Regions from separate parts of the Streptococcus sp. Marseille-P7375 genome, predicted to be linked through region 3. Evidence: predicted binding sites of a transcription regulator. Region 3 holds the regulator's gene; each other region holds the start of a gene.

Region 1 (10,789 bases), on a different contig from region 3:
TATAAATGGCATTATAGGCCTCATGTGTTTTAGGTAATTCATATTTGATAACAACGCTACTCCAAATCAAGCCCACTGCTACAATAGCAATCAAAGATAACAAGAAAGACCGTCTTTTTAGTTTGATAAATTCTAATTGTAAATTCAGCATTACAAGACACTTCCTTCCCGTCCTGTCATATCAAGGAAAACATCTTCCAGCGATCGACGAATCATACGAACTTGATAAATATCAACATTATTTTCAACTAAGAGTCGAATAGCAGTGGCTATATTAACTTTATTGTTATCGTTGATAATCAATTTTGGGTCATCATCTAAATTAAAACCATTGAACATTAGTATTCTTTTAGCAGTTACATCATCACTGGTCTCAAACAGATATTTTTCATCTTCTTCAAGGTCAGATAGGTGGCCTTCAAAAAGTAATTGACCATGATTGATAATGCCAACAGTTGTAGCCATCTGTTCAATTTCTGAAAGAATATGGCTAGAAACGATGATAGTCATATCGTATTTTTGTGGTAAAGACTTGATAAGCTCACGAATTTCTTGAATACCGGCAGGGTCTAAACCATTAGTTGGCTCATCCAAAATCAGTAATTTAGGAAATTTAACAATAGCTAACGCAATTCCTAAACGTTGTTTCATGCCTAGTGAATAGTTTTTAACTAGCTTGTCTTTTTGATCGAAAAGCCTGACAATCTTTAAGACTTCATCAATATTTCTTTTTGGTAATTTAAGCAATTTTTGGATAATTTCAAGATTTTCATAACCGGTCAAATTAGCATAGTAAGAGGGCTCTTCAATGAGGGAACCTACATTTGAGAGGAGTGATATTTGATTGCTATTAAAGGTTTTGCCAAAGAGCTTAATGGAACCATGGCTTGGTTGCAACAATCCTAAAAGCATTTTCATAGCAGTACTCTTACCAGCACCATTTGGTCCTAAAAAACCATAAATTTCATTTTTTCTAATATGAATAGAGAGCTGATTAACGGCTACTTCACCTGAAAAATCCTTACTTAATTGGTTGGTTTCAACGATATAATTGTTCATTTGTTTTCTCCTTTAAAAATCTTAGAGTGATGTTATATCCTTTCGCTATTTTTATTATAATGAAACTCCTTTATTTTAACCTGTTCATTACTTTAATTCTTCCTTAATTTTTACTTTAAAGTCCTTGACTAAGGAAGCAATGTGTTATACTAGTCTTGTTGAGGTAATAGTATGAATTATAAAGAAAAGAAGATTTTAATTTTAGACGATAACCCAGAAATTTTAGAAATGGTGCAAGAATCATTGATCATTGCTGGGTTTAGCAATCTAACAAGTGTACAATCACAAAAAGAAGCTTTGGAGCAATTTGAAGAAAAATCTTTTGATTTAGTTATTTTAGACATTATGCTGCCTGAAGGATCAGGATTTGAAGTTTTAAAAGGTATCCGTAAGACTTCAACGGTTCCTGTTTTGTTTTTGTCGGCAATCTCCGATATAGAAAAACAATATCAGGGCTTTGAGCTAGGGGCAGATGACTATATTATCAAGCCTTTCCGCCCAAGAGATTTGGAGCTGCGTATTCTTTCCATCTTAAAAAGAGCCTATCCCGAAAAGGAAGATACCCTTGTTTTGCCTGCTTGCCAGGTGCATTTTAGCCAAGCCTTGATTACCAAAGGAAAACTAGAGATTCAGCTGACAGCTAAGGAATACAGTATTCTTAAGATCCTATATGATAATAAGAATCGCATTGTCACTTTTGACCAACTCTTAGAAAAGGTCTGGGGATTACAATACCAAGGCTATGATAATACCCTAATGGCTCATATTCGTAAGATTCGACAAAAGATTGAAGCCAATCCTTCTAAACCAGAAAGCTTAATAACGGTTAAAGGTTTGGGTTACAAACTAAAGGTGAATTAAATGGATACCGTTAAATTTTTTACTAAGTTATTAACCAGGTATGTTCTATTAATCTTGGCTTTAATCATAGGACTTGTTTTTGTTTATGGTTTGGTTTTCTCAGCCTATTTTAGTTTCTATGGAAAGGAAAAACCGGAACTACTTTACACTAAAATCGCTCAATCGAGTCAAGAGAATAATTTCAATTTTGATAAAAGCAGCAAAATTGAAATGGATAAACAAAATACTTGGGCTATGGTACTGAATCAAGATGGCAATATTGTCCAATCTTATCATTTACCTAAAGGACTCAAAAAGCATTATACGAATGCTGATATGGTTAAATTTTCACGTTGGTATTTAGAAGATTACCCTGTTTTCTCCTATGTACGTGGTCAGCAAATTTTAGTTTTGGGCTATCCTAAAAAGCATTCCTTAGCAAAATTTAATTTCTATGCTAATACGCAATTTATTAGGAATTTTCTCAGTTTGGGACTTGTTTTCTTGGGTATTATTCTTTTACTTATTTTTATTCTTTTGAGCCGATCAAAGTTGCGTATTAAAAAGGAGATGGAGCCGATTATTACTGCTGTCACTTCTTTATCTCAAGGTCAAAATATCGTTCTTAAAGAAAAGGGAAATTTCTCTGAAATTAAGACGGCTCTCAATGAGACATCTCATATTTTGGAAGAAAGCAACACGATGAAAGAGCAATGGATTAGAGGGGTCAGTCATGATTTACGCAATCCTCTTATGCTCATATCAGGTTATAACAGTCAGTTAGAGCAGCAATATGGCAAAGGAAAGCAGACAGAGGAAATTGAAAATCAGATTCAAACTATGAAAGAAATGATTTCTAATCTCAATATGAGCTACTTATTGGATAACCAAAAGCGTCACTCCGAATTTTCCAATCTTGATTTGGTTACTGTCCTACGAACAGTAATTGCCGATATATTGAATAATTATGAAACAATTACACTTCATTTTGATTTGCCTGCCGAGACAGTGTTGGTAAAAGGAGAGGTAACTTTATTAGCAAGAGCTTTTAGAAATCTCTTACTTAATAGTATTATGCACAGCGGCTCTAACCAGATTGATCTGACTTATCAATTATCTGATAATAAAGTGCTCATCGTCATTGCGGATCAAGGAGATATTACAGCTCAAAAAATTACTGAGCTAAATCAAAAATCAACTAATTATGAATCACATGGTATGGGAACAGTTATCACCAAACAAATTATTAAATTACATCAAGGTGAAATTGTTTTTTTAGACAATCATCCAGGCTTAAAAGTCACCATTTCTTTACCTTTAGTAAAGGAATAATGACCTGCCCCTAAGAACAAGCTTACACTTAGAACACTAACCATTTAGAGCATTGCGACACATTATTTATCTTCTAAATATTTCTAAATGCTATTTTTGGGGCAAAGTATTCTTTCGTCTAATCATCGTAAATTTTTGATAAATAAGTAGCAATACTATTCTATTTATCAAAAATTTTTCTGTTATACGCAAAAAAAGAGTGAACAAATAAAGTTGCACTCTTTTACTGTTAAAATGTTTTGTCAACAACTATATACGAATTACACTAAAAACGCTTTAGATACTGTCAATAATTATGTGTAAACACTCAAGTAGAGTTATGGAGTGCTAATCAAATAAGCTTTCAAGTGTGTCAGAACATTGACCAAACCCTTTATGGATTCGTTGACTTTGCTTGAAATTATAATCTTCAAACAAAGTAACTAAGTAACGGTCCAGGGCTTCTTCGTTAGGAAAAAGAACCTTCTTTTTCGTTTGACGTTTAATTTCTTTGTTGAGAGACTCAATGAGCTTTGTCGAATAAATGCTGTGCCAAATTTGGTAGGGAAACTAGAAAAAAGTTAAAAGATTATCCGTATTCTCCAGACTTTCTATGACTTTCCTATACTTTGGCTTCCATTCAGCGATAAAGTTCTCTAAAGCTTGTACTGCCATTTCTAAATTTTCAGCACGATAAATCGTTTTTAATTACCCTAGAATAACCACTCGATTAGATCGTTTCACCTTACTAGCCCTTTTCATCAACCCACTACAGTTGACAAAGAGCTCCTTTTTGCTTTGTTTTAAAAAGTTTATCAAGACGCAGAGTTAAAGTCAGTTAGCTTTGGCTTTCATCGGGCTTGGTTTTTTCTGCTTCAGCCTTTTTGGCTGACTTGATGAGAATCTTGCCATTGCTGGTCATGATAGCTTTGAGCTCTTTTTCGCTTGGATTTTCCAGATAGAAGTCAGTAATAGCATCTTCGATATGGTCTTGAATGGTGCGGCGCAATGGACGAGCACCCATTTTCGGATCGTAGCCAAGATCAACCAATTTTTCTTTGACTTTCTCTGTAACATCCAGATGAATGTCGTTGGTTGCTAAGCGCTGGTTGACATCGTCCAGCATGAGGTTGACGATCTGCAGCAGATTGTCCTTGCTGAGTGGCTTGAATTCGATAATGCCGTCGAAGCGGTTCATAAACTCAGGACTGAAGAAGTTACCCAGCTCACCCAAGACGGAATTGGTACGGCCTTCACGAGCTGCCCCAAAGCCAACGCTGGCTTCAGCTTTGCCCGTTCCGGCATTGGATGTCATGATGATAATGGTGTCCTTGAAGCTGACAGTCCGGCCTTGGCCATCGGTCAGGCGGCCATCATCCAGAACCTGTAGGAACATGTGCATAACGTCAGGGTGGGCCTTTTCTACCTCATCCAGCAGAATGAGCGAGTATGGATTACGACGGACGCGCTCAGTCAACTGGCCAGCTTCCTCATAGCCGACGTAGCCTGGAGGGGCACCGACCAGCTTGGCCACGCTGTGTTTTTCCATGTATTCACTCATATCAAAGCGAATCATGCTGTCAGCCGAGCCAAAGAGCTCAATGGCCAGTTGCTTAGAAAGCTCAGTCTTACCGACACCAGTTGGTCCGACAAAGAGGAAACTTCCGATTGGGCGATTAGGACTTCCTAGTCCGACCCGATTCCGGCGGATGGCCTTGGCAATCTTATCCACTGCATCGTCTTGACCGATGACATGGGCCTTTAGGTCGCTGGCGAGATTGACTAGTTGAGACTGTTCTTTTTCCTTCAGGTCGCCAACTGGGATATTGGTCTTTTGCTCCACGATATGCTCAATGGTCTTCTCGCTGATAATTGGAATATCGTTATCCAGCACGCTCGTCTTTTGGAGTTCCTTGTATTTGGCAATCTGATCACGGAAGTAAGCCGCTTTTTCAAAGTCTTCGTCGCGAGTAGCCTGAGCCTTGAGATTTTCTGCCTCAATCAGCCGCTGGTCAATAACTTTAGGATCAACAAAGTTGAGGGTCAGATTCATCTTAGAGCCAGCCTCGTCCAAGAGGTCGATAGCCTTGTCTGGCAGGAAGCGGTCTTGGATGTAGCGGTTGGAGAGAAGGGCAGCTGCTTCAATGGCCGCGTCTGTGTACTTGACATGATGGTAGTCTTCGTATTTTTTCTGAATCCCTTTGAGGATGGTAATGGTTTCTTCTACTGTTGGCTCATCTACCTTAACGGGCTGCATGCGGCGCTCGAGGGCTGCATCCTTCTCGATGATACGGTATTCATTGAGGGTAGTCGCTCCAACCATTTGGAGTTCTCCGCGAGCCAGAGCTGGTTTAAGGATATTTCCGGCGTCCATATTGCCATCGCCAGCAGAACCCGCTCCGACAATTTCATGGATTTCATCAATGAAGAGAATGACATCTTGACGAGAGCGAATCTCGTCCATGAGCTTCTGCATCCGCTCTTCAAATTGACCTCGGATACCAGTCCCTTGTACTAGGCTGACAACGTCCAGGCGGATAACTTCCTTGCCTTGGAGTTTATGAGGTACATCCCCATCCACAATCTTCTGGGCTAGGCCTTCGACCACAGCCGTTTTTCCGACACCGGGCTCTCCAATAAGGACAGGATTGTTTTTGGTGCGGCGGTTGAGGATTTCAATGACACGAGTAATCTCTTCGTCCCGACCGATGACAGGGTCAATTTCTCCTTTACGGGCGATCTCAGTCACATTGATACCAAACTCTTCTAGGAGACCTTTTGGCTTTTGCGGAGCCTGTTGGCGTGCTCCGCCTCCATGATTGGAATTGCCACCATAGCCACCGCCACCGTAGCCTCCTCCAGATTGAGTTGGCGGGATATTTGGTTCTTGGGGTTGTTGGAAATTACCAAGACTGTTAAAGAAATCGTCAATAGGATCAATTCCTTGGTTGTTAGCCTGAGTCAGTCCTCGAAAAAGGCTATTGTTAGGGTCTGTCTTCATGATTTGGTAGCAGTTTTGACAAAGGTCAATCTGCTGCTTGTTTCCGTTTACATTTGTATAGAGATGGATGGTTGATTCATTGATTTTACAATTTTGACAAAGCATATTCTACCTCTTTCTTTGGCCGTAGATCCACCTATTTTTAAATGGTCAAAAATAGTCAAAGTATTATAGTTTCATTATATCAGTATTCTTGCACAATGCAAGAATTTACTACAAAATCCTCCCTGAGACTGATTTTTTGAGAAATTATAGTGCGAAAAGAGAAAAAAATGGTCTTTTACTGGTATTTCAGTTTCTTTTTATGGTAAAATAGGAGAGAAGCAAGTAAATAGGAGAAATAAAATGGAATCACATTTAGTTAGAATCATCAATCGTTTGGAAGCTATGGCCAAAGATGGTGGAAATTTAAAACGTAATTTTGAACGTGAAGGAGTGGTTGTTGCCGAAGTAGCGTACAGCTACGACGAAGAAAATGGACCAATTTTTACTCTGCGTGATGTGGCAGCGCGTGAGACTTATACTTTCGATAGTATTGACTTGATTGCCATGGAAATTTATGAATTATTATACTAAAAAGCAGGCTTCTGCTTTTTTATTTTGCTCGTCAAGATCAGTCTTTAATCCTATAACTTTATATAAGAAAAATGTATAAGTAGGACAAGAGGATTTCTGATATAATGAATAAATATAGTGAAAAAGAAATGAGAAAAGAATGGCAAACATTATTGACGGAAAAGCTTTAGCAGAAAAGCTTCAAGCGAAACTTGCAGAAAAAACAGCAAAATTAAAAGCAGAGACAGGTCAGGAACCTGGTTTAGTGGTGATTTTGGTGGGCGACAATCCAGCCAGTCAGGTTTATGTGAGAAATAAAGAGCGGTCTGCACTAGCTGCAGGCTTCCGCAGTGAAGTTGTGCGTCTGTCTGAGTCAACAAGTCAGGAAGAATTACTGACCTTGATTGCTAAATATAATCAGGATCCAGCTTGGCACGGAATCCTAGTCCAGCTTCCTTTGCCAGCCCATATTGATGATGAAGCGGTTTTATTAGCCATTGATCCAGACAAGGATGTAGATGGCTTTCATCCAACCAATATGGGGCGACTTTGGTCAGGACATCCCTTGATGATTCCTTCTACACCAGCAGGAATCATGGAAATGTTCCGCGAATATAAGGTGGACTTGGAAGGCAAGAATGCGGTGGTGATTGGTCGTAGTAATATTGTCGGTAAACCTATGGCTCAGCTTCTGTTGTCTAAAAATGCGACCGTTACTTTGACGCACTCAAGGACCCATCATTTAGCGAAAATTGCAAAGAAAGCTGATATTTTGGTGGTGGCTATCGGACGAGGACACTTTGTAACCAAGGACTTTGTCAAGGAGGGAGCTGTCGTGATTGATGTCGGTATGAATCGGGACGAAAATGGCAAGCTGATTGGTGATGTTAAATTTGACGAAGTGGCAGAAGTGGCTAGTCTCATTACGCCGGTTCCAAAAGGGGTCGGGCCGATGACCATTACCATGCTAATGGAACAGACTTATCAGGCCTTTGTTAGAAGTTTAGAGAAATAATAGAAAAATAGCATTTGGCTGATCTATTTCTTCTTTCAATTGTTTTTGGTCATCTTGTCGCTAGTGGTATTAGACAAGAAACTATAGAGATAGGCTAAAGCGAGGTTGGGTCAAATATTCCCCCTCGTTTTCTCATAGGCGAATCTAACTTTTTTATAGGTAGCCTGCCTGATTTTTCTAAATTTTGAAAACATAAGAGAAAACTGTGAAAGCGTTTGAAATTAGTTGGAAAATACAGTATAATAAGATTAGAAAAAGAAATTAGAGGAGGCTTCTCATGGCAGTAAAAGATTTTATGACACGCAAGGTTGTATACATTAGCCCAGACACAACGATTGCACATGCGGCAGATATTATGCGCGACCAAAAATTGCACCGCTTGCCTGTGATTGAAAATGATAAGCTGGTGGGTCTTGTGACAGAGGGAACAATCGCAGAAGCAAGTCCATCAAAGGCAACGAGCCTATCTATTTATGAAATGAACTATCTTCTGAATAAAACCAAGGTAAAAGATGTGATGATTCAGGATGTCGTTACTATTTCCCAGTATGCTAGTCTGGAAGATGCGACTTATTTGATGTTGAAAAATAAAATTGGAATCTTACCAGTTGTTGACAATGAGCAGGTCTATGGAATCATTACGGATCGTGACATTTTCAAAGCTTTTCTAGAAGTGTCTGGTTATGGCGAAAAGGGCGTTCGAATGCGCTTTGTCACAGAAGACGAGGTTGGTGTCCTATCGCATATTATCGCCTTACTTGTCGAAGAAAACCTCAATATTTCAAACACAGTTAATATTCCTCGTAAGGACGGTAAAGTTGTCATTGAGGTACAAATTGACGGAGACATTGACTTGGTTTCCTTGAAGTCCAAGTTTGAAGCACACAATATAAAAGTAGAAGATATTACCCGCACTAGCGCAAAAGTTTTATAAAGTTAGAGAGAGTGGGACAGAAATCGGTAATTCGTTAGAATTCGATTTCGTCGTCCCACCTCCGCACAGTTGAGTAGGGCTGTAAAAGCTGATGAAATCAGCGTAGTAGAGCCCACTCAACCACTGCGTCTTGCTCGACAATCCAAAGACAATTGAGAGGCTAGGACTTTTGTCCCAGCCTCTTTTATTTTCTTGCCAATTGGCTTCCTAAGATGGTATAATCAAGGAACTGCAATCAATGATAGAGGAGAAAAGATGAGTATTTTAGAAGTAAAAAATCTCAGCCACGGTTTTGGAGACCGGGCTATTTTTGAGGATGTATCCTTCCGCCTGCTCAAGGGGGAGCATATCGGTCTAGTCGGCGCCAACGGTGAGGGGAAGTCAACCTTTATGAGCATTGTGACGGGTAAAATGTTGCCGGATGAGGGCAAGGTTGAGTGGTCCAAGTATGTGACGGCTGGCTATCTGGACCAGCATGCTGTGTTGGAGCAGGGCCAAACTGTCCGCGATGTGCTACGGACAGCCTTTGACGAGCTGTTCAAGACCGAGGCCCGTATCAATGAAATCTATATGAGCATGGCTGAGGATGGAGCGGATGTGGATGCCCTCATGGAAGAAGTAGGCGAACTGCAGGACCGCTTGGAGAGCCGGGATTTCTATACGCTAGATGCCAAGATTGACGAAGTTGCACGAGCACTAGGTGTCATGGACTACGGTATGGAAAGCGATGTGACAGAGCTATCTGGTGGGCAGCGGACTAAGGTTCTCTTGGCCAAATTGCTTTTGGAAAAACCGGATATCCTGCTCTTGGATGAGCCAACCAACTATCTGGATGCGGAGCACATTGACTGGCTCAAGCGCTATCTCCAAAACTATGAAAATGCCTTTGTCCTGATCTCACATGATATTCCTTTCTTGAATGATGTGATCAATATCGTCTACCATGTGGAAAATCAGCAGTTGACCCGCTATTCTGGGGATTATTACCAATTTTTAGAGGTCTATGAGATGAAAAAATCTCAGCTGGAAGCCGCCTATGAACGCCAGCAGAAGGAAATTGCAGACCTCAAGGATTTTGTGGCCCGCAATAAAGCTCGTGTAGCGACCCGTAATATGGCCATGTCACGTCAGAAAAAGCTGGATAAGATGGACATTATTGAGCTGCAAAGTGAGAAACCAAAGCCTTCCTTTGATTTCAAATCAGCCCGTACACCTGGCCGCTTTATCTTCCAAGCCAAGGATTTGCAGATTGGGTATGACCGTCCACTGACTCAGCCTCTTAATCTTACCTTTGAGCGCAATCAGAAGGTGGCTATCATCGGGGCAAATGGGATTGGAAAAACGACCCTGCTCAAGAGTTTGCTGGGGATTATCCCACCAATCGCTGGGGAAGTCGAACGCGGGGACTATCTAGAGCTGGGCTATTTCGAGCAGGAAGTAGAGGGCGGCAATCGTCAGACACCGCTGGAAGCAGTCTGGAGTGCCTTTCCGGCTCTAAATCAGGCAGAAGTTCGAGCTGCTCTGGCTAGATGTGGCTTGACTTCCAAGCATATCGAGAGCCAGATCCAGGTCCTTTCAGGTGGTGAGCAGGCAAAGGTCCGCCTTTGTCTTCTCATGAACCGAGAAAATAACGTTCTGGTTTTGGACGAGCCGACCAACCACCTGGATGTAGATGCCAAGGAAGAGCTCAAACGCGCTCTGAAAGAATACAAGGGCAGCATTCTCATGGTCTGCCACGAGCCTGATTTCTATGAAGGCTGGATGGATCAGATCTGGGATTTCAATCAACTAACTTAAAAAGCTATTAAGGCGGTTTTGCTTGCAGAGACGAGGGTATCTTCTCAGTCACTTGCAAGCAGCCGCTTTTAATAGCTTTAGTTTTCAATGCCAAACAGTTGCAAATGCAACTTTATTATGTTATACTTCTTCTTGTTGGGAGTTTTGAATTTTCTGTAAGATATGATCCAACTGAAAGAGTTCAGATGAAGTCAGTTGATGCAGACTAGCCTGAATATATCTGTCCTCGTAGCCAATTAGCTTATCATATACTTTTAGTGCAGGAGTCAGTGGATAG
Region 2 (10,789 bases), on a different contig from region 3:
CAAAGAAGAACCAATGTATGCCTACAAGCTCAAACAAGAAGCAGATGCACTCTTGTATAAATTTACCTCTTCAAAATTCAAGACGTATTTTGTGATGAGTACCAACTGTGTATTGCTAGCCGATACGATTGTCGGGACAGCAGGCACCGATATTTTAAGCGCCCGAGGATTTATTTCACCAGGAACGTACCAAGATTACTTAGATAAGGAGTTTGAGAGACCGCATAGTCTAGTCGTGACGAAGCGCGTCTATCAGTAAGAACATGGAACTTCATGAAAAAGAATTCTTTATGAGGGAAGCGTTGAAGGAAGCGCAGAAAGCCTATGACCAAGCGGAAGTGCCAATCGGGGCTGTCGTGGTCTTGAATGGTGAAATTATTGGGCGTGGTCATAACTTACGTGAAAAGGAACAAGACGCCACGCTGCACGCCGAAATCAAAGCCATTCGCCAGGCAAACCAACACCTTGGAAGCTGGCGACTCGAAGACTGCTAAGTCAGTTTGTAGACCACGCTTCGCCAGAACGTATTTGCCAAATAGCAAAACATAAATTGAATTTAGGATAACTAAATATATAAAAAGTTTATGTGATGTTATTTTATAAAATAAAAAAGTAAATAGATATAGTATAAACAATATCAAAAACGGTCAGGTCATAGAAATATGATCTGACTGTTTTTCATCTGTGGAATGAAGTGTTAGTTTTATGATATAATATAAAGGATTAACAGAGATGAGAAATGATGGGGGTTGCCTAAATCCTTAAAAGATGCATACCCTAAATGCCCTTTGCACACCCCTAATTCAAAAAAGGAGATAATTGTATGATAAGACTCATTGCCACAGATATGGACGGGACTTTTTTAGATGACAAGGGTCAGTTTGATATGGAGCGGCTCAAGCACCTGCTAGCTCAGTTTAGAGAAAAGGGCATCTACTTTGCTGTTGCCAGTGGTCGAGGGATTCTCTCTCTTGAGAAGCTCTTTCATGAAGTTCGGGATGATATTATCTTTATCGCAGAAAATGGTAGCCTAGTAGAGTTTCAAGGAAAAGATCTATACGAAGCAACCATGCCAAGAGAATTTTATCTAAAGGTATTTGACAAGCTTAAGGAGTCGCCTTTTGTCAATATCAACGAGTTGCTCCTGACAGGGAAAAAAGGCTGTTATGTCCTAGATACAGTAGATCCGACCTATCTTTCTTTCAGCGCTAATTATAATGAAAATATCCAAAAAGTTGCTGATTTTAGTGAGATTACAGACGAGATCTTTAAATTCACGACCAATTTCAGCGAAGAAACAGTGGCCGACGGCGAAGCTTGGGTCAATGAAAATGTCGCAGGTGTCAAGGCGATGACAACGGGCTATAAGTCGATTGATATCGTGCTGGATTATGTGGATAAAGGCGTGGCTCTTGTCGAGCTAGCTAAGAAGCTAGGCCTAGAGATGGATCAGGTCATGGCTTTTGGTGATAATCTCAATGACCTATATATGATGCAGGTGGTGGGCCATCCGATTGCACCGGAAAATGCGCGACCGGAAATTTTGGCAGTTGCGAAAGAAGTGATTGGCCACCATGCGGCCCAATCTGTTATGACCTACATGGAGGGCTTATAATGGCTGATATTAAATTGATTGCTTTGGACTTGGACGGGACGCTTTTAACCACGGATAAAAAGATTTCTGAAGGGAATCTGGCAGCGCTCAAAGCGGCTCAGCAGCAGGGGGTCAAAGTTGTATTGACCACAGGGCGTCCGCTTAAGGCTATGGAATTTTTCCTGCATGAGCTGGGCACCGATGGTCAGGTAGATGAATACACCATTACCTTTAATGGTGGTTTGGTTCAGCGCAATACGGGAGAAATTTTAGATAAAACGGTATTTGCCTACGATGATGTAGCTAGAATTTATGAAGAAACTGAGAAATTGGGTCTGCCTCTGGATGCGATTGATGGTGGCTTGGTTTATCAGATTCAATCAGACCAAGCATCGCTCTATGCAGAGTTTAATCCAGCTCTGAACTTTGAATCTATTGCTTTTGAAGACCTTTCTAGCCAGATTACCTACAATAAATGCGTCACAGCCTTTGCTCAGGAACCCTTGGACGCAGCCATTCCTCACATTTCGCCCGAACTGTTTGACCAGTATGAAATTTTCAAATCACGGGAAATGTTGCTTGAATGGTCACCGAAAAATGTCCACAAGGCGACTGGTTTGGAGAAACTGATTGCCCACTTGGGAATTGATAAAAGCCAAGTCATGGCCTGCGGTGACGAAGCAAATGATTTGTCAATGATTGCTTGGGCTGGTCTGGGCGTTGTCATGCAAAATGCCGTACCAGAAGTCAAGGAAGTCGCAGAAGTTGTCACTCCGATGACCAATGATGAAGATGCAGTTGCTTGGGCCATTCGGAAATATGTATTGAAGGAGAACTAAAGAATGGGATTATTTGACCGTCTTTTTGGACGTAAAAAAGAGGAACTTGAAGAAAAGCCCCAGATAGAGGAGCAGGCAGAGGAGAGTTATCAGACTACAGAGATTGAAGTTCCATCTGAGACAGACTTCCAGCCCCTTGCTGCTTCTAATGAAGAAACAGCGGAAACTCAGGAAGTAGAATCTGTGTCAGAAGAGAAAATAGAGTCCTCAGATTCAGCAACTTCTGAGCAGGAATTTGCCCCAACTGCCCAACAAGCTGACTTATCTGAACCAGTGCTTGAAGACGAGGAAAGTTCTGAACAAGTTTTGGCTGAGGTAGAAGAGCAGTCTGAAACTTCAGAAAATCAAGCTTTGGAAAGTAGTAGCGAATCAGAAGCGACGACTGAAAGCAGAGATTATTACCAAGAATTGCAGGAGCGTTTGGCTGCAGCGAGAGAGCAAATCAACCACGAACCAGAGCAAGAAGTATCTAGTGAGCAGGAAGCAAGCACTTCCACACAAGTAGACTCGACCGAGTATGGAGGAGAGGCAGAGGAAGAACAGACTCCCGCAGAAACATCTGAGAATTCTACTGAATACCAAGAAGAGAGTGTTCAAGACAAGTATGACCGCAGTCTCAAAAAGACGCGGACTGGCTTTGGTGCTCGCCTTAATGCCTTTTTTGCTAATTTCCGCTCAGTTGACGAAGATTTCTTTGAAGACTTAGAAGAATTGCTGATTACTAGTGATGTCGGTGTACAGGTAGCTTCCAATCTAACTGAAGATCTGCGCTATGAAGCTCGTCTGGAAAATGCTAAGAAACCAGAAGCCTTGCGCCAACTAATCATTGAAAAATTGGTCGATATCTATGAGAAAGATGGCCGCTTTAATGAAAAAATCAATTTCCAAAACGGTTTGACTGTCATGCTCTTTGTCGGTGTAAATGGCGTAGGGAAGACGACCTCAATCGGTAAATTGGCCTATAAATACAAGCAAGAAGGTAAAAAAGTGATGCTGGTGGCAGCAGATACCTTCCGAGCTGGAGCCGTTGCCCAGTTGGCTGAGTGGGGGCGTCGAGTCGATGTGCCTGTCGTGACTGGCCCAGAAAAGAGCGATCCTGCCAGTGTCGTGTTTGACGGTTTGGAAAGAGCCAAGGCTGAAAATGTTGATATTCTCATGATTGATACAGCTGGTCGCTTGCAAAATAAGGACAATCTCATGGCAGAGCTGGAAAAAATCGGTCGCATTATCAAGCGGGTAGATCCAGCAGCGCCACATGAAACTTTCTTGGCCTTGGATGCCTCCACTGGTCAAAATGCACTGGTTCAGGCCAAAGAATTTTCAAAAATTACGCCTGTGACAGGTATTGTCCTGACTAAGATTGACGGAACTGCGCGCGGTGGTGTTGTTCTTGCCATTCGTCAGGAATTGGATATTCCAGTGAAGCTGATTGGTTTTGGCGAGAAAATTGACGATATCGGCGAGTTTAATTCTGAGAACTTTATGAGAGGCCTCTTAGAAGGTTTGGTGTAATAGTCTATCAATAAAGCCTAAATTGAAATCAAACTCTTCTATCAAAAAGTAATTAAAACGGATGAAAAGGTTTGCTTGTTGCAAGCCTTTTTTCTTCTTTTTTGATATAATAAGAAGAATAAAATGAAAGAAGGAAATCCAATCATGGGAAAACTTGAAGTTATCGCTCATCCACTCATTCAGCATAAATTGTCTATCTTGCGTCGTACAGATACCTCTACTAAAGCTTTTCGTGAATTGGTAGATGAAATCGCAATGCTGATGGGATACGAAGTTTTGCGCGATTTACCACTTGAAGATGTAGAAATTGAAACACCAATAACGAAAACAGTTCAAAAGCAGATTGCAGGGAAAAAATTGGCGATCGTCCCAATCTTGCGGGCTGGTATCGGTATGGTGGATGGTCTCCTGAGCTTGGTTCCTGCTGCTAAAGTCGGCCACATCGGAATGTACCGTGATGAAGAAACCTTGAAGCCAGTTGAGTATTTGGTAAAATTGCCAGAAGACATTGACCAACGTCAAATCTTTGTTGTCGATCCAATGTTGGCTACAGGTGGTTCTGCTATCTTGGCTGTGGATTCTCTGAAGAAACGTGGCGCAAGCAATATCACATTTGTCTGCTTGGTGTCTGCTCCAGAAGGTGTCAAAGCCTTGCAAGATGCTCACCCTGATGTTGATATTTTCACCGCTGCCCTCGATGATCATCTTAATGAAAATGGCTACATCGTTCCAGGTCTCGGAGATGCTGGTGACCGCCTCTTTGGTACAAAATAATAGCTAGAAGTTTCAAAAGGAAAGTTCTGCCAAACCGGTGGATTTGTACTTTCCAATCCAAAGATAATCTCAGCGCTGCTTTCTGTCATCTGATAGATAAAGCAAATATTTGACCTTTTTTGACCAAAAGGCTATAATAATGAATAGATCGAATGAAGGAGAAAATATTCATGATTCCTGTAGTTATTGAACAAACCAGCCGTGGTGAGCGTTCTTATGACATTTACTCACGCCTTTTAAAAGACCGTATTATCATGCTGACAGGTCCTGTTGAGGACAATATGGCTAATTCTGTTATTGCGCAATTGCTTTTCCTAGATGCACAGGACAGCACCAAGGACATCTATCTTTATGTTAATACTCCGGGTGGCTCTGTGTCAGCGGGATTGGCGATTGTAGATACCATGAACTTTATTAAGTCTGATGTGCAGACGATTGTCATGGGAATGGCAGCCAGCATGGGAACTATCATTGCTTCTAGTGGTGCTAAGGGCAAACGATTCATGCTTCCAAATGCAGAGTATATGATTCACCAGCCAATGGGTGGTACTGGTGGCGGTACTCAGCAAACAGATATGGCCATTGCAGCAGAGCATTTGCTCAAGACTCGTAAGACCTTGGAGCAAATTCTTGCTGATAATTCTGGTAAATCGGTTGAGCAAATTCACGCAGATGCAGAACGTGATTACTGGATGAGTGCTCAAGAAACCTTAGAATATGGTTTCATCGATGAAATCATGGCTAATAATAATCTTAGCTAGTTTTCATTTATAACTACGAAAATGCCCCCATTTGCGGGCTTTTTTTGATATAATCAATAGAGTACAAATGACCAGAAAGGATTGTCATGTTTAAAAAAGAGGAACGAATGGGCTTCATCATTCATCTATACTATAATCGAGATGCAAAGAAGCTGGCGCATGTTGGAGATATTATTTATCATTCTAAGAAACACCGTTATTTGCAGCTTTATGTGGCAAAAGATCAGGCGGATTCTCTGAAGGAGAGCCTGTCAAAAGAGTCCTATATCAAAAAAATCCAGACTTGCAAGATCCAAAATCTGGATACGAATTTTGTTGGAAGTTTATTTAGAAACCAAGAAAACGCTATTATTTAAAAAAATGGCTTCTTTGGGTTGACAATTGTCAGATAATTCGGTATATTCTTACTATATCATTTGCAAACATAGCAAAAAACAAAATAGAGGAGATTATTCATGAAGAAAAAATTTGCACTTTCGCTTGTAGCTTTTGCTAGTGCTGCGCTTCTAGCAGCCTGTGGAGAAGTTTCTACAAACAACTCATCTGCTACTGGAACAGAAATCGGTAAAACACTTAAGTTCGGTTTCAACTTTGAAGAAACTGGCGCTGTAGCAGCTTACGGTACTGCAGAACAACACGGTGCTCAACTTGCTGTTGATGAAATCAACGCAGCTGGTGGTGTAGACGGCAAGAAAATCGAAGTAACTGATAAAGACAACAAATCAGAAACTGCAGAAGCTGCAACTATTACTACAAGCTTGGTAACTCAAGACAAAGTTAATACAATCATTGGTCCTGCAACTTCAGGTGCCGTAGCTGCCGCAATTGCAAATGCTGGTAAAGCAGGAGTTCCTTTGGTAACACCAAGTGCAACACAAGATGATTTGACAAATAAACAAGATTATTTGTATCGTGCAACCTTTACTGATGGTTACCAAGGTAAAATCATTTCTAAATATGTAACAGATACTTTGAAAGCTAAAAAAGTCGTTCTTTACTATGATAATTCAAGCGATTATGCAAAAGGAATGGCAGAAGCTTTCAAGAAAGAATACAAGGGTGAAATCGTTGCGACAGAAACTTTCGCTTCTGGTGACTCAGACTTCCAAGCTGCTTTGACAAAAATCAAAGGTAAAGACTTTGATGCATTGATTGTGCCAGGTTATTACACAGAAGCTGGTAAGTTGGTGAACCAAGCGCGTGGTTTGGGAATCAACCAAACAATCGTTGGACCTGATGGATTTAGCGATGCCAAATTCGTTGAGCAAGCAACTCCAGCAGCAGCAACTAATGTTTATTATGTATCTGGTTTCTCAACTTCAGGTGACATGACAGATAAAGCGAAGAAATTCGTTGCGGCTTACAAAGCTAAATATAACGAAGAACCTTCAATGTTTGCAGCCCTTTCATATGACGCAGTTTATATGGCAGCAGAAGCATCTAAGGGTGCAAAAACATCTGTAGATATTAAAGATAACCTTGCTAAGTTAAAAGACTTTGAAGGAGTTACTGGATCTATTACCATCGATAAAGATCACAATCCTGTGAAGACAGCCTTGATGATTGGTTTGAAAGATGGTAAAGTAGAAACTGTTGAGACAGTTAAACCTGAATAAAGGGTCTGAGGCTGGGAGCATTCCCAGTCTTTGGCTTGTTTATTACTTGCTTATGATGTTTGAGTAGAGACGGCAAGACAAGGCTTCGTCTGAGATTGTTGTTTCTGCTCTTATTTTATATTAGAAAGAGTGGTGTGGAATGCTCGAACAATTTCTTCAGCAATTGGCTAATGGATTGATTTTGGGGAGTGTTTATGCGCTTCTGGCCTTGGGTTATACCATGGTTTATGGAATTATCAAACTGATTAATTTCGCGCATGGAGACATTTATATGATTGGTGCTTTTATGGGATATTACCTGATTAACACCCTTCACCTAAACTTCTTTGTAGCCCTTATTTTATCTATGGTTGGAACAGCGATCCTTGGTGTAGTGATTGAGTTCTTAGCCTATCGTCCTTTACGCAATTCAACGCGGATTGCAGCCTTGATCACAGCAATTGGGGTTTCTTTCCTTTTGGAGTACGGGATGGTCTTTTTTGTAGGTGCCAATACTCGCTCCTTCCCTCAAGTGATTAAAACAGTACGTTATACACTTGGGCCAATTTCGATTTCCAATATTCAATTGATGATTTTGGGAATTTCTATTTTACTCATGGTTGGTTTGCAGTTTATTGTGCAAAAGACGAAAATGGGTAAAGCCATGCGAGCTGTTTCCGTGGATAGCGATGCTGCCCAGCTGATGGGGATTAATGTCAATCGTACGATCAGCTTTACTTTTGCCTTGGGTTCAGCCTTGGCAGGAGCAGCAGGGGTGCTGATTGCTCTTTACTACAACTCACTTGAGCCACTGATGGGAATGACACCAGGTATCAAGTCCTTCGTTGCGGCAGTTTTGGGAGGAATTGGTATCATCCCTGGGGCAGCTTTGGGTGGTTTTGTAATCGGCCTCTTGGAAACTTTTGCAACAGCAGTTGGACTGTCAGATTTCCGTGATGCGATTGTGTATGCGATCTTGATTATCATTCTATTGGTTCGTCCAGCTGGTATTCTAGGTAAAAACGTGAAAGAGAAGGTGTAATGTATGAAAAATAATTTAAAAGTAAATGCGTTATGGCTTGCTCTGATCCTCTTTGGCTATCTATTGATGACAGTGCTTGCTAGCACAGGTATTCTCAATCCTTTCTATCTGCAAATCTTTGAGCAGATTGGGATTAATATTATCTTGGCTGTTGGCCTCAATCTTATCGTTGGTTTTTCTGGGCAATTCTCGCTTGGGCATGCTGGCTTTATGGCCATTGGTGCCTATGCAGTAGCTATCATGGGCTCTAAATCTCCAAACTATGGCACTTTCTTTATTGCTATGTTGGTTGGCGCTGTGATTGCAGGTGCAGTAGCTCTGCTTGTTGGTATTCCGACCCTGCGCTTAAAGGGAGACTATTTGGCAATTGCGACGCTGGGTGTTTCTGAAATTATCCGGATTTTGATTGTCAATGGAGGCGATCTAACTAATGGTGCGGCAGGTATCCTATCCATTCCTAACTTTACCTCTTGGCAGTTGGTTTATGTCTTTGTCGTAATTACAACTATTTTGACTCTTAACTTCCTCCGCAGTCCTATCGGACGTAGCACCTTGTCTGTTCGCGAGGACGAGATTGCGGCAGAGTCTGTCGGTGTCAATACAACAAAAATTAAAGTCATTGCTTTCGTTTTTGGTGCCATTACAGCTTCTATTGCAGGTTCTTTGCAGGCTGGATTTGTCGGTTCTGTTGTACCAAAAGACTATTCCTTTATCAATACAATCAATGTCTTGATTATCGTCGTTTTTGGCGGTCTTGGCTCAATGACTGGAGCAATCGTTGCGGCAGTGGTATTGGGTATCCTCAATATGCTTTTACAAGATATCTCAAGTGTTCGGATGATTGTTTATTCGCTTGCCCTAATCTTGGTGATGATTTTCCGTCCAGGCGGCTTGCTTGGTACTTGGGAATTTAGCTTGGCTAAGCTCTTTAAAAAGAATAAGGAGGTCAAAGAATAATGGCACTTCTTGATGTAAAAAAATTAACCAAAAATTTTGGAGGACTAACAGCTGTTAGTGACGTAACTCTGGAATTAAACGAAGGGGAACTGGTCGGTCTTATCGGGCCTAACGGTGCTGGGAAAACAACTCTTTTCAACCTTTTGACAGGTGTTTATGAACCGAGTGAGGGAACGGTTACTTTGGATGGTCATTTGCTGAATGGCAAAACACCTTACAAAATTGCAACACTGGGTCTCAGCCGGACTTTCCAAAATATCCGTCTTTTTAAAGATTTGACAGTCTTGGACAATGTGTTGATTGCTTTTGGTAATCACCATAAACCTCATGTGCTGGCTTCTTTCTTCCGCCTTCCAGCATTTTATAAAAATGAAGAGGAATTGAAAGCAAAAGCTCTGGAATTGCTGGCTATCTTTGACTTGGATAAGGAAGCAGAAACCTTGGCTAAAAATTTGGCTTATGGTCAACAGCGTCGTCTGGAGATTGTCCGAGCGCTTGCCACAGAGCCTAAGATTCTCTTCTTGGATGAGCCAGCTGCTGGGATGAATCCACAGGAAACTGCTGAGCTGACTGCCCTGATTCGTCGGATTAAAAATGAATTTAACATTACCATCATGCTGATTGAGCATGATATGAGTCTGGTTATGGAAGTAACTGAGCGCATCTACGTACTAGAGTACGGTCGCTTGATTGCCCACGGCACACCAGATGAGATTAAGAATGACAAACGCGTTATTGAAGCTTATCTAGGAGGTGAAGCCTAATGTCCATGCTCAAAGTTGAAAACCTATCTGTCCACTATGGCATGATTCAGGCTGTCCGTGACGTCAGCTTTGAAGTCAACGAAGGAGAGGTTGTTTCCCTTATCGGTGCCAATGGTGCTGGTAAAACGACTATCCTTCGCACGATCTCTGGTTTGGTTCGCCCAAGTGCTGGGAAGATTGAATTTTTAGGTAATGAAATTCAAAAAGTGCCTGCTCAAAAGATTGTGGCTGCGGGGCTTTCACAGGTTCCAGAAGGGCGCCATATTTTCCCTGGTTTGACTGTCTTGGAGAACCTTGAAATGGGAGCTTTTCTTAAGAAAAATCGTGAAGAAAATCAAGCCAATCTCAAAAAGGTCTTCTCTCGTTTCCCACGCTTGGAAGAGCGTAAAAACCAAGATGCTGCAACCCTTTCGGGTGGTGAGCAGCAGATGTTGGCTATGGGTCGAGCGCTCATGTCTACTCCTAAGCTCTTGCTCTTGGATGAGCCATCAATGGGGCTAGCGCCAATCTTCATTCAAGAAATCTTTGATATCATTCAAGATATCCAAAAGCAGGGTACAACTGTTCTTTTGATTGAGCAAAATGCCAATAAGGCTCTCTCTATTGCCAATCGCGGTTATGTCCTTGAAACAGGAAAAATCGTTCTGTCCGGAACAGGTCAAGAGCTTCTCGCTTCTGACGAAGTCCGCAAAGCATATCTAGGTGGTTAAAAAGGTCCAGTGGACCTTTTTAAGTTGCAGATAAAGAAAACAGAGTTTTCTTCAAAATGTCTGGGAGACATTTTTAGGTTGTTGATAGAAAGTTATGATAGTAACTTAACATTTAGAAAAGGTCCAATGGACCTTTTTAAGTTGCGGATCAAGAAAACGAGGTTTTCGTCAAAATGTCCAGTGGATTGTTTCAGATTGCAGATGGGAACTCGTGGCAGCGAGTTTCCGCTTATTAGGCTCC
Region 3 (10,789 bases):
TTTTTATTAAAACCTATTGACAAGGGGGTAAAAAGGATGTATAATTACAACTGTAAACAAAAAGTTTACACAGAATTTATTCAGAAGATGAGGATATAGCCAGTAGGCGATTATTTTTGGGAGGATTAAAAATTATGTAACATCAATTCTTCTGAAATAGATCTAACTCATCCATAAAGTAAGAGACTGAAGGAGTCTTAATTTTTGGAAATAGAATAAGTTATGTAAAATAATAGATAGGAGAAGATCTCCGATATGAACATAAATGTACAGTAGGTAAGAAAGAGATTTCTTATCTGAAACTTTAGCAAATGAAAAAATGATATAAAACGTATAAAAAGTGAGGAAAAATGATGAACAACAATTACAACAATTTTAACAGTATGGACGACCTTTTCAACCAACTCATGGGGCGCATGGGTGGCTACAACAGCGAACATCGACGCTACTTGATCAATGGTAGGGAGGTCACACCGGAAGAGTTTGCTCAGTACCGAGCTACTGGCAAGCTTCCTGGTCAGGTGGTTGGCGAACAGGATGTGCAAGCTGGAGCGCATGGGCCTAAGCAAGATGGCATCCTGGCTAAGCTAGGTCGCAATCTGACTCAAGAAGCGCGTGATGGTAAGCTGGATCCAGTCATTGGACGCAATAAGGAAATCCAAGAAACAGCTGAAATCCTTTCCCGCCGTACTAAGAATAATCCAGTTCTGGTCGGTGATGCCGGAGTTGGTAAGACAGCTGTCGTAGAAGGATTGGCTCAGGCTATCGTCAATGGTGATGTGCCAGCGGCCATCAAGAACAAGGAAATTATTTCTGTTGATATTTCTGGCTTGGAAGCTGGTACCCAGTATCGTGGTAGCTTTGAAGAAAATATCCAAAACTTGGTCAATGAAGTTAAGGAAGCCGGCAATGTTATCCTCTTCTTTGATGAAATCCATCAAATTCTGGGAGCAGGTAGCACAGGAGGAGATAGCGGTTCTAAGGGCTTGGCGGATATTCTCAAACCAGCGCTTTCTCGTGGGGAGTTGACCGTTATCGGGGCTACTACTCAAGACGAGTACCGCAATACTATCCTTAAAAATGCAGCTTTGGCTCGCCGTTTCAATGAAGTCAAGGTCAATGCGCCGTCTGCTGAAGATACCTATCAGATCCTTCGAGGTATTCGGGACCTGTATGAAAAGCATCACAATGTCATCCTGCCGGATGAAGTGCTGAAAGCAGCTGTGGACTACTCTGTTCAGTATATTCCACAACGGAGCCTGCCAGACAAGGCCATTGACCTGGTCGATGTGACTGCTGCCCACTTGGCAGCTCAACATCCAGTGACTGATGTTCATGCAGTTGAGCATGAGATTGCTGAGCAGAAGGCTAAGCAGGAAACAGCTGTTGAAAAAGAAGACTATGAAGCAGCTCTGAATGCCAAGACTCGCATTGAAGAGCTGGAAAAGAAAATTCAAAACCACACTGAGGATATGAAGGTGACAGCTACAGTCAACGACGTAGCAGAATCTGTTGAACGGATGACGGGTGTGCCCGTATCTCAAATGGGTGCTAGTGATATTGAGCGCCTCAAGGGCATGAATGACCGTCTCAAAGCTAAAGTAATCGGCCAAGACAAGGCTGTAGAAGCTGTGGCTAGAGCTATCCGCCGTAACCGTGCAGGTTTTGATGAAGGCAACCGTCCAATCGGAAGCTTCCTCTTTGTTGGTCCGACAGGTGTCGGAAAGACTGAGCTTGCTAAACAACTGGCTCTAGATATGTTCGGCACCAAGGAAGCTATCATCCGTCTGGATATGTCTGAATACTCCGACCGGACTGCTGTTTCCAAGCTGATTGGTACCACTGCAGGATATGTTGGCTATGATGACAACAACAATACTTTGACCGAGCGTGTGCGCCGCAATCCTTACTCTATCATCCTCTTGGATGAGATTGAAAAGGCGGATCCACAAGTGATTACCCTTCTCCTTCAAGTTCTGGATGACGGTCGTTTGACGGATGGTCAAGGGAATACAGTCAATTTTAAGAACACGGTCATCATTGCGACTTCCAATGCAGGCTTTGGCTACGAAGCAGGCTTGGAAGAGCATGCTGAAAAGCCTGATTTGATGGATCGACTCAAAGCTTATTTCCGTCCAGAATTCCTCAATCGTTTCAATGCAGTCATCGAGTTCTCTCATCTCAAGAAAGAAGACCTGATGGAGATTGTGAATCTCATGTTGATTGAAGTAAATCAAACCTTGAGCAAGAAAGAAATTGATCTGGCTGTATCTGATGCAGCTAAGGAATTCCTGCGCGATGCTGGTTATGACCAAGTCATGGGTGTTCGTCCACTCCGCCGTGTCATTGAGCAGCAAATTCGTGACAAGGTGACTGACTTCCACTTGGATAATCTAGATGCTAAGCACCTGACTGCAGATATGGAAGATGGAACCTTGGTGATTCGTGAAAAATCAGCAGAATAAGCACCGATCAATCTCAAAATCTCGTAAAACGAACAGATATTTAGTCTGTTCGTTTTTTTTATTAATCATATTCAGATAAAAAATCTCCAATCAGTTGACTGGAGATTTTCTTATTTTTTTCGATATTGACTGGGTGTCATTTGATAGTATTTCTTAAATTGCCGGTTGAAATTAGAAAGGTTATTAAAACCAGACTGGCTTGAGATTTCTAGAACTGACAGAGTAGAGTGCTGGAGGAGCTCGGCAGCCTTGCGCAGGCGGAATTGAATCAGATATTCAATGCAAGAAACACCCAGATGTTTTTTGAAGAAATTCATGAAGTGCGTTGGACTGTAGCCGCAGATGCCAGACAGCTGATCAATAGAGAGTTCTTCCTGATAATGCTCATTGATATAGTCGATGATGGAGCGGATTTTCTCTTCCTTGCGGTAGCCTTCGGCAGATAGCTCCTTGGAGACGATATAGCCGTTTTCAAAAAGCAAGTAGAAGAGCTGATTGAGCTGGGCCTTGAGCTGGAATTCATAGTATTTCTTTTGGCAATAACCCGTTTCCATAGTAGCCAGCAGGCATTGACGAATTTCCTCATAGGCTTGGTCAGTCGGCTTGATGACATGGACAAAGTCCAGTTGACCATTGTAGAGAGGCTGTAGATAGTGGATACTGGCATGGTCCATGGCTGAATAGCCCATTAAATCCAAATGAAAGTTGATGGCATCCATGTAGTGGCGCTGCTGCTCAATCGGATGAATGGAGTGGAGGGCATTGGGACGAATCAGGACAATATCGCCCTTGTGGCTGTTAAAATAATGATCGTCGATATGAAATTGGGCACTTCCTTCGTGAACGTAAATGATTTCAACATCAGTGTGCCAGTGGAAGAGGATGTCAGGCTGGCCGTTTTCCGTAATGGTCCGCGTCAGAGAATAGGGGGTCCCTTGATTCTTATATTCAGTAGTCTTGTGCAATTGACCCAAATCCATCATGTTACCCTCCTTCGTAGAATACTATCAATTTTTTAAAGTAATTAGATTGGAAAATGTGTTTGCCAACTATTATAATATAATTAAAAAGAAAATGAAAGTAGGAAAATAAAGAGGAGAAAATTTTCTGAAAGTCTAGTTTAGGCTGGCAGCGTGGACGAACCATTTAAGAATTTTTGGCTACCATCCAGCTCCTTATAGAATAAGAAAAGTGTGGAATCCATGGCTCTTTTGAGCTCATGTTGCTTCCACACTTTTTATTGTGCTGTTCTATCTAGCGGCCTTCTGTTCTTTATTTTTGTGAAGGATAAAGGAGTTTGAAAAACTCAGGCTTGCTAGTACAAAAAGAAGAAGGGTTGTTGCTGGATAGCTAAGGGAGATATGATTGGTTTTGATGATAAAGAGAAGGGCAAAGGCAAGAATGGCAAAGAAAATGCTGAGGCTCCAAGTCATTCGGCGACTGAATAAATGCTGCTCAAAGAGCAGAGGAATGAGGAGACAGCCTAGAAGAAGGCTCGTTGGGAAAACGACATACTCGGCAGAAAAAATCGTCAAGATGCTCAGGGTGACAAAAAGACAGCTAAGCACATGATGGGTATAGTTGAGCCAATTTATTTTCATTGGAAAACCTCCTTTTGATGATTGTTTGGATACGGTTGATGGTGTAAACACCACACTTTCACACCTTTATTATAAGTCTTTAAAAGTAAAAAGCAAGCGATTACAATCGTATTTACTCAGTCTATCAATCTTTTTCATTACTCTGAATTATCAGATATTTTCAAGCTTTCTGGGACTTCTTTTTCTTTCAAAAAATAGATTTTTTCGGTATAATAGTCAAAGATAGTCAATGTTAGAGAAGACTTGAATGCTTATTTTTAGATATAACAGATAGAAAGGTATATCATGGGCATCAAAAATACCTCGGATAGTATAGAAGAATACATCAAAAGAATTTTGGCGCAGGCGGGCATGGTCGAGCTGAAGCGCAGTGAGTTAGCTGATGTTTTTCAGGTAGTTCCGAGTCAGATCAATTATGTGATTAAGACACGCTTTACAGAGAGTCGGGGCTATATCGTGGAGAGCAAGCGCGGTGGCGGTGGCTATATCAGGATTGGTAAGATTGAATTTTCCGATCGGCACCAGATGCTGTCTGATTTGTTGACCAATGTTGGTGAGTCGCTCAGCCAGCCAGTTTTTTCAGATATTTTGCAGCTGCTCTTTGATGAAAAAATTATCAGCCAGCGTGAAGGAGATCTGCTCTTAGCGAGCGCCAGCGATGCTGTCTTGGGGACAGATGCTCCGAGGATTCGAGCCAGAATGTTACGGAAAATTTTGCAGCAATTAGATAGAAAAGGAAATTAAGAATATGAATTATTCAAAAGCTTTAGTAGAAAGCTTAGAAGCGGCTCAGCTCTTAGCTGGTCATTTTGCTACAGATTATTTAGAATCGTGGCAAGTGTTGATGGCTCTGGCTAATAATCCCTACAGCGTGGCAGGCTCGGCTCTAAATGAATTCCCTATTGAAGTGGATAAACTGGAAGAAGCGGCCTTTGACATTACTGGAAAAGAGTACCGAAAAAAGGGTGGTTTTGACTTATTGCCTTTCTCTCACCGTTTGGAGGAGCTCTTTGCTCAAGCAGGGCAGATTGCGGAAGCCGTCCATGCTAAAAACTTAGGAACAGAGCACCTGCTCCTAGCTATGCTATTTGACCGTGGCACCTTGGCAGCTCGTGTGTTAGAAGCTGCAGGTTTTAGCTATGATGATAAGAGTACAGTCCCTCGATTTAGCGATTTGCGAAAGGCTTTAGAGCAGCGTGCTGGCTGGGGTAGAGAGGAAATCAAGTCGATCCGCTCGCTAAATAAAAACACGGCCTCTGCCAAACAAACCATGGCAAATATGATGGGCATGCCTCCTTCAACAAGTGGTGGTCTGGAAGATTATACTCGGGATTTGACAGAGCTGGCTCGGGCTGGTCGTCTGGAACCAGTCATCGGGCGGGATGAAGAGATTTCTCGGATGATTCAGATCCTCAGCCGCAAGACAAAGAATAATCCATTACTTGTCGGTGATGCGGGGGTTGGTAAAACGGCTTTGGCACTGGGCTTGGCTCAACGTGTGGCAGCTGGTCAGGTTCCAGCAGAACTTGCCAAGATGCGCGTCTTGGAACTAGACTTGATGAATGTCGTTGCTGGGACTCGTTTCCGCGGAGACTTTGAAGAGCGGATGAACAATATCATCAATGACATCGAAGAAGACGGCCATGTCATCCTCTTTATCGATGAGCTGCATACCATCATGGGCTCTGGCAGCGGGATTGATTCGACCTTGGATGCGGCCAATATCCTGAAACCTGCTCTGGCTCGGGGAACCTTGCGGACAGTTGGTGCTACGACGCAGGAAGAGTACCAGAAGCATATCGAAAAAGACGCTGCTCTGTCTCGGCGTTTTGCCAAGGTCACTATTGAAGAACCTACTGTGGCCGACAGCATTGCTATTCTGCAGGGTCTGAGAAAGAGCTATGAGGATCACCACAAGGTGCAGATTAGTGATCAGGCCATTGAAACAGCGGTCAAGTATGCACATCGCTATCTGACCAGCAAGCATCTGCCAGACTCTGCTATTGACCTTTTGGATGAAGCCAGTGCAACTGTACAAAATAAAGGACCGCAGAATTATAAACAGTCGGATTTGACACCTGTGGATCAGGCTTTGATGGCTGGAAAATTGAAAAAAGTCGGGCAGCTACTGGCAAAAGAGCAGGAGTCAACTGTTTACAAGCTGAAAGTGGAAGCAGGGGATATCTTAGAGACTCTCAGTCGCTTGTCAGGTATTCCTGTGCAGAAATTAACTCAGACAGATGCCAAAAAATATCTCAATTTGGAAAAAGAACTACACAAACGAGTTATCGGGCAGGATGCGGCAGTTTCGGCTGTCAGCCGAGCTATTCGTCGCAATCAATCGGGCATCCGCACCGGCAAACGCCCCATTGGTTCCTTTATGTTCTTAGGGCCAACGGGTGTCGGGAAGACAGAGCTAGCTAAGGCCTTGGCAGAAGTTCTCTTTGATGATGAATCCGCCCTGATTCGCTTTGACATGAGTGAATATATGGAGAAATTCGCAGCGAGTCGTCTCAACGGGGCGCCTCCGGGCTATGTAGGCTATGAAGAAGGCGGCGAGTTGACGGAGAAGGTTCGCAACCGTCTATATTCAGTTCTTCTCTTTGACGAGGTAGAAAAGGCTCATCCAGACATTTTCAATGTCCTCTTGCAGGTCTTGGATGATGGTCAGCTGACCGATAGCAAGGGCCGCAAGGTGGACTTCTCCAATACCATCATTATCATGACCAGCAATCTGGGGGCAACGGCCCTGCGGGATGATAAGACGGTTGGTTTTGGGGCGCGTGATATCCGCTTTGATCAGGCCAATATGGAAAAACGCATTCTGGAAGAGTTGAAAAAGACCTACAGGCCTGAATTTATCAACCGGATTGACGAAAAGGTGGTCTTCCACAGTCTGTCTGCTGAGGATATGCAGGAAGTGGTCAAGATTATGGTGCAACCGTTGATTAGGAGTCTGGCAGAGCAAGGCATCGTGCTTAAATTCCAAGCTAGTGCCTTGAGATTGCTGGCTCAGGAAGGTTACGATCCAGAAATGGGAGCGCGGCCGCTGCGCCGTACCCTGCAGACGCAGGTGGAAGACAAGCTGTCTGAGTTGCTCCTGACTGGAGATTTGGCAGCTGGTCAAACTCTCAAAGTTGGTGTCAAAGGTGGCCAACTCAAATTTGAAATGGCTTAGGGAGGATGTGTGCAATGGAAATTCGTGTGATGACAGAAAAGGATTATGCCTCTGTTTACCAGCTGTGGCTCTCTTGCGCTGGTATGGGGCTCAATAACTTAGATGACTCTGAAGAAGGGATTGCCCGCTTTTTGAAGCGCAATCCTGAGACCTGTCTGGTTGCCTTGGAAGGGGAGAGCTTTATAGGTGCTATTCTAGTTGGCACAGATGGACGTAGAGCGTACATTTATCATACAGCTGTCCATCCATATTTTCGTAGAAAAGGAGTAGGCAAAGCTCTGGTCGAACAGGCCTTGTCAGCAGTGAAAAGACTTGGTATCCATAAAGTATCGCTGGTCGTTTTTGAAAGAAATGAACTGGGCAACCGTTTTTGGCAGGAACTGGGATTTTCAGTTAGAAATGATCTGCTTTACCGAGATCAAGGGCTAACGGAGATGATTCGACAGGATACATAAAAAAGCTGATTCACTTGGCATTCTTGCTAGGCTAATCAGAACCGTGTTATCATACTGAAGAATATCGTTTAGAAAGGCAGAAACTGTGTCTCTTCGTTATCTTGCTCGAATAGCTCTTCTGGCGGCTGTCTGCGTCGTGCTTCGTTATGCTTTTGCTGGTCTGCCCAATATCAAGCCGATTACAGCGCTGTATTTTCTCTTGGTGGATTTTGAGGACTTGAAGGGCTCTCTTCTAGTCATGTCTATCAGTATCTTTGTATCTTCTTTCCTCTTTGGAATGGGACCATGGGTTCTTTTCCAGATCTTATCCTTTACGGTGGTTATTTTCCTATGGTACCTACTGTATCGGCGACTAGGCTTGTTTGGCCAGAGTATGTTGGCCTTGCTTTTAGCCTTTAGCTATGGTCTTGTGATTGATGGTATCACAGCCTTGCTTTATCAAATGCCTTGGTGGACCTATGTGGCAGCGGGAGTGGGCTTCAATCTAGCCCACGCCTGGTCCACGATGCTCTTCTATCCTATTTTGTATTTTATTTTAAGGAGACTTTATCATGAAAAAAATCTTTAGCTTACTTACGCTTGCCTTTGCTCTCTTCTTAGTGGGTTGTAGCAATAGCCAAACAAAAACTGATACCAGCTCTAGTTCGGCTACTTCTTCCGTCAAAAAAGAACTGAAAATCAGCATCAGTATTGCACCAGAAGGTCAGGAGAAGAGCGAGAAAACGGTGGCTGTTGAAGAAGGAAAAACAGCGATGGATGCTTTGAAGAAGGCCTATAAGGTCGAAGAAAAAGAAGGTTTTATCACTTCGATTGATGGACATGCTCAGGATGAAGCAAAAGGTCTCTACTGGATGTTTAAGGTCAATGGAGAAATGGCTCCTAAGGGCGCCAATCAAATCACGCTCAAGGATGGAGACAAGCTAGAATTCTACCAAGAAGTCTATCAGCGATAAATCTTGTAGAATAAGAATCTGATGCTTAAAGCATTAGGTTCTTTTTTGTGCCCTTGATGCAGTTTTAAAGTGTCTGAAAAATATTTTTATAAAATTTTATAAAAACCTATTGACAAAAGAAAAATATAGTTTATAATAGAACCATAGAAAGAATAAAATATAAAAAATAATAAAAAGGGGAGATTATGAAAAAACAAATTGCAATCGTCTTTGGAACCTTTGCTCCCTTGCATCAGGGGCATATCGACTTGATACAGAAGGCTAAGCGTTCTTACGACAAGGTGCGCGTGGTGGTTTCTGGCTATCAGGGAGACCGTGGCGAGGAAGTAGGTCTATCTCTGCAGAAGCGATTCCGTTATACGCGTGAGACCTTCGCAGATGATGAGTTAACACAGGTTTATAAGCTAGATGAAACTTCCTTTCCCCGCTATCCTCTGGGTTGGGACAAGTGGCTGTCAGCTCTATTAGAGTTGGTGGGCTATGATGCAGAACGGGAGGAACTGATTTTCTTTGTCGGAGAGGCTGACTATCAGGAGGAGTTAGAAAAGCGTGATTTCAAAACGTCCTTGCAGGAGCGACAGTTTGGGATTTCAGCAACGATGATTCGGGAAAATCCTAGTCGTTATTGGAAATATATGGCCCAACCTTTCCGCCGTCACTTTACCAAGAAAGTGCTGATTATGGGTAGTGCCAGCAATGGTAAAACGACCTTGGCTAAGGATTTGGCTCGCTACTATGATGCTCCGGTTAGTCTGGAATATGCTCGAGAATACCAGATTCAAAATAACGTGCGAGACGATGAACTGACCCCTAAAGACTACTATTATTTGCTCTTGGGACAATATGCTCAGACTTCCCACTTGATTGATAGCAGCGCCAACCGCGGTCTGGTCGTGGCTGATACAAATTCGCTGGTAACCAAGGCTTACTATGATTACTATCTGAAAGAAAGTCCGGTTCAGGACGAGGAAACAGATACTTTTGACAATCTCTTTGCCAGTATTTTGTCCAAGGAAAAATGGGATTTGATTCTCTTTGCTGAGCCGGTCGGAGCCTATGTCAACGATGGTTTTCGTGATATGGGCATGGCAGACGAGGCTATCCGCAGTGATTTTTCTAGCTATTTGAAAAAGCTGAAAGAGCAGTGTTTGGCTCATATTCCGACGGTTTATCTGGCTGGCAGTTATTTTGATAATTATCAGGCGGCTAAAGAAGCGATTAACAAGATTTATCAAGCAGATTAAAAAAGAAAGTGGTAAAATAGAATGGTAGTAAAAAATCAAAAACTCTCTCCTGCAGCTCTCTCCGCAGGACTAAAACAAAAATCGCAAACCTTTGCTCGGAATTTCCAGAATGTCTGTGCAGCAGCAAAAGAACAGGGCTTTAGCGGTATCGCCAAATTGCTCTGGCAGGATTTATTTGGCGGGCGCAGCTTGTCGCAATGGCTCTACTTGATCGCTCTTTCCAGTCTGCCTTTCGTTCTGGAGTTCACCAGTGGTCAAGAGCAGCATGACTGGCTGGGACTCTTTGCTTCTTGGACAGGCATCGTCTGCGTCATCTTAGTAGCTGAGGGGCGGGCCAGCAATTACCTCTTTGGAGCTGTTAATTCGGCGATTTATCTCATTTTGTCCTTTCAGGCTAGCTTTTATGGAGAAGTGCTGACTACGGTTTACTTCTTTATCATGCAGCCGATTGGCCTTTATACTTGGCTGTCCAATCGGGTCAATGAACAAGATAAGGAAGAGCCATCTCATTTCGAAGCTAAGAAGTTAGACTGGCATGGCTGGCTTAAATATTTGGCCTTGACGGCTTTGATTTGGATTGGTATGGGCTTTGCTTATAAGAGCATTCACAGTCACCGGCCTTTCCGTGATAGCGTGACAGATGCGACCAATGGTATCGGCCAGCTTCTCATGACGGGGCTCTATCGCGAGCAGTGGATTTTCTGGATTGCGACCAATCTCTTCAGTATCTATCTCTGGTGGGGTAGCAACCTCCATATCCAGGCTATGTACTGGGTTTATACCCTCAATAGTATCGTTGGCTGGTATCAGTGGACCAAGGCAGTGAAGAAAGCTTAGAGTAAGATTTGAGATTTTTTGATAGAAAATAGCTTAGGAAAGGAAGAAAAACTCAT

What was found. The regulator CtsR, encoded in region 3, represses protease genes until heat stress. The targets are predictions, from matches to a motif close to TTGGTCAAAAAAGGTCAAANA.
Region 1: a site for CtsR is predicted at 6,358-6,378, ahead of FZ954_RS08305 (ATP-dependent Clp protease ATP-binding subunit). Genes of this name have one in related genera too.
Region 2: a site for CtsR is predicted at 4,826-4,846, ahead of FZ954_RS00355 (ATP-dependent Clp protease proteolytic subunit). Genes of this name have one in related genera too.

What each region holds. Positions count from the first base shown of each region.
Region 1 is NZ_CABPTR010000003.1:170,927-181,715, forward strand. Features, by position in the region: gene FZ954_RS08280 (ABC transporter permease) at 1-151, opposite strand, end outside; gene FZ954_RS08285 (ABC transporter ATP-binding protein) at 151-1,059, opposite strand; gene FZ954_RS08290 (response regulator transcription factor) at 1,231-1,920, shown strand; gene FZ954_RS08295 (sensor histidine kinase KdpD) at 1,921-3,231, shown strand; partial or broken gene FZ954_RS08300 (transposase) at 3,559-3,963, opposite strand; gene FZ954_RS08305 (ATP-dependent Clp protease ATP-binding subunit) at 4,049-6,316, opposite strand; gene FZ954_RS08310 (DUF1797 family protein) at 6,557-6,787, shown strand; gene FZ954_RS08315 (bifunctional methylenetetrahydrofolate dehydrogenase/methenyltetrahydrofolate cyclohydrolase) at 6,927-7,781, shown strand; gene FZ954_RS08320 (CBS domain-containing protein) at 8,059-8,715, shown strand; gene FZ954_RS08330 (ABC-F family ATP-binding cassette domain-containing protein) at 8,971-10,512, shown strand; gene FZ954_RS08335 (MarR family winged helix-turn-helix transcriptional regulator) at 10,633-10,789, opposite strand, start outside.
Region 2 is NZ_CABPTR010000001.1:58,908-69,696, forward strand. Features, by position in the region: gene FZ954_RS00325 (hypothetical protein) at 1-259, shown strand, start outside; partial or broken gene FZ954_RS00330 (nucleoside deaminase) at 264-491, shown strand; gene FZ954_RS00335 (Cof-type HAD-IIB family hydrolase) at 824-1,615, shown strand; gene FZ954_RS00340 (Cof-type HAD-IIB family hydrolase) at 1,615-2,433, shown strand; gene ftsY (signal recognition particle-docking protein FtsY) at 2,437-3,945, shown strand; gene upp (uracil phosphoribosyltransferase) at 4,090-4,719, shown strand; gene FZ954_RS00355 (ATP-dependent Clp protease proteolytic subunit) at 4,890-5,480, shown strand; gene FZ954_RS00360 (DUF2129 domain-containing protein) at 5,567-5,836, shown strand; gene FZ954_RS00365 (ABC transporter substrate-binding protein) at 5,936-7,096, shown strand; gene FZ954_RS00370 (branched-chain amino acid ABC transporter permease) at 7,236-8,117, shown strand; gene FZ954_RS00375 (branched-chain amino acid ABC transporter permease) at 8,121-9,074, shown strand; gene FZ954_RS00380 (ABC transporter ATP-binding protein) at 9,074-9,838, shown strand; gene FZ954_RS00385 (ABC transporter ATP-binding protein) at 9,838-10,548, shown strand.
Region 3 is NZ_CABPTR010000005.1:18,366-29,154, reverse strand. Features, by position in the region: gene FZ954_RS09895 (ATP-dependent Clp protease ATP-binding subunit) at 354-2,465, shown strand; gene FZ954_RS09890 (AraC family transcriptional regulator) at 2,576-3,448, opposite strand; gene FZ954_RS09885 (hypothetical protein) at 3,716-4,066, opposite strand; gene FZ954_RS09880 (CtsR family transcriptional regulator) at 4,352-4,810, shown strand; gene FZ954_RS09875 (ATP-dependent Clp protease ATP-binding subunit) at 4,815-7,244, shown strand; gene FZ954_RS09870 (GNAT family N-acetyltransferase) at 7,259-7,699, shown strand; gene FZ954_RS09865 (ECF transporter S component) at 7,785-8,267, shown strand; gene FZ954_RS09860 (DUF4430 domain-containing protein) at 8,251-8,652, shown strand; gene FZ954_RS09855 (AAA family ATPase) at 8,838-9,896, shown strand; gene pnuC (nicotinamide riboside transporter PnuC) at 9,918-10,733, shown strand; gene FZ954_RS09845 (NUDIX hydrolase) at 10,788-10,789, shown strand, end outside.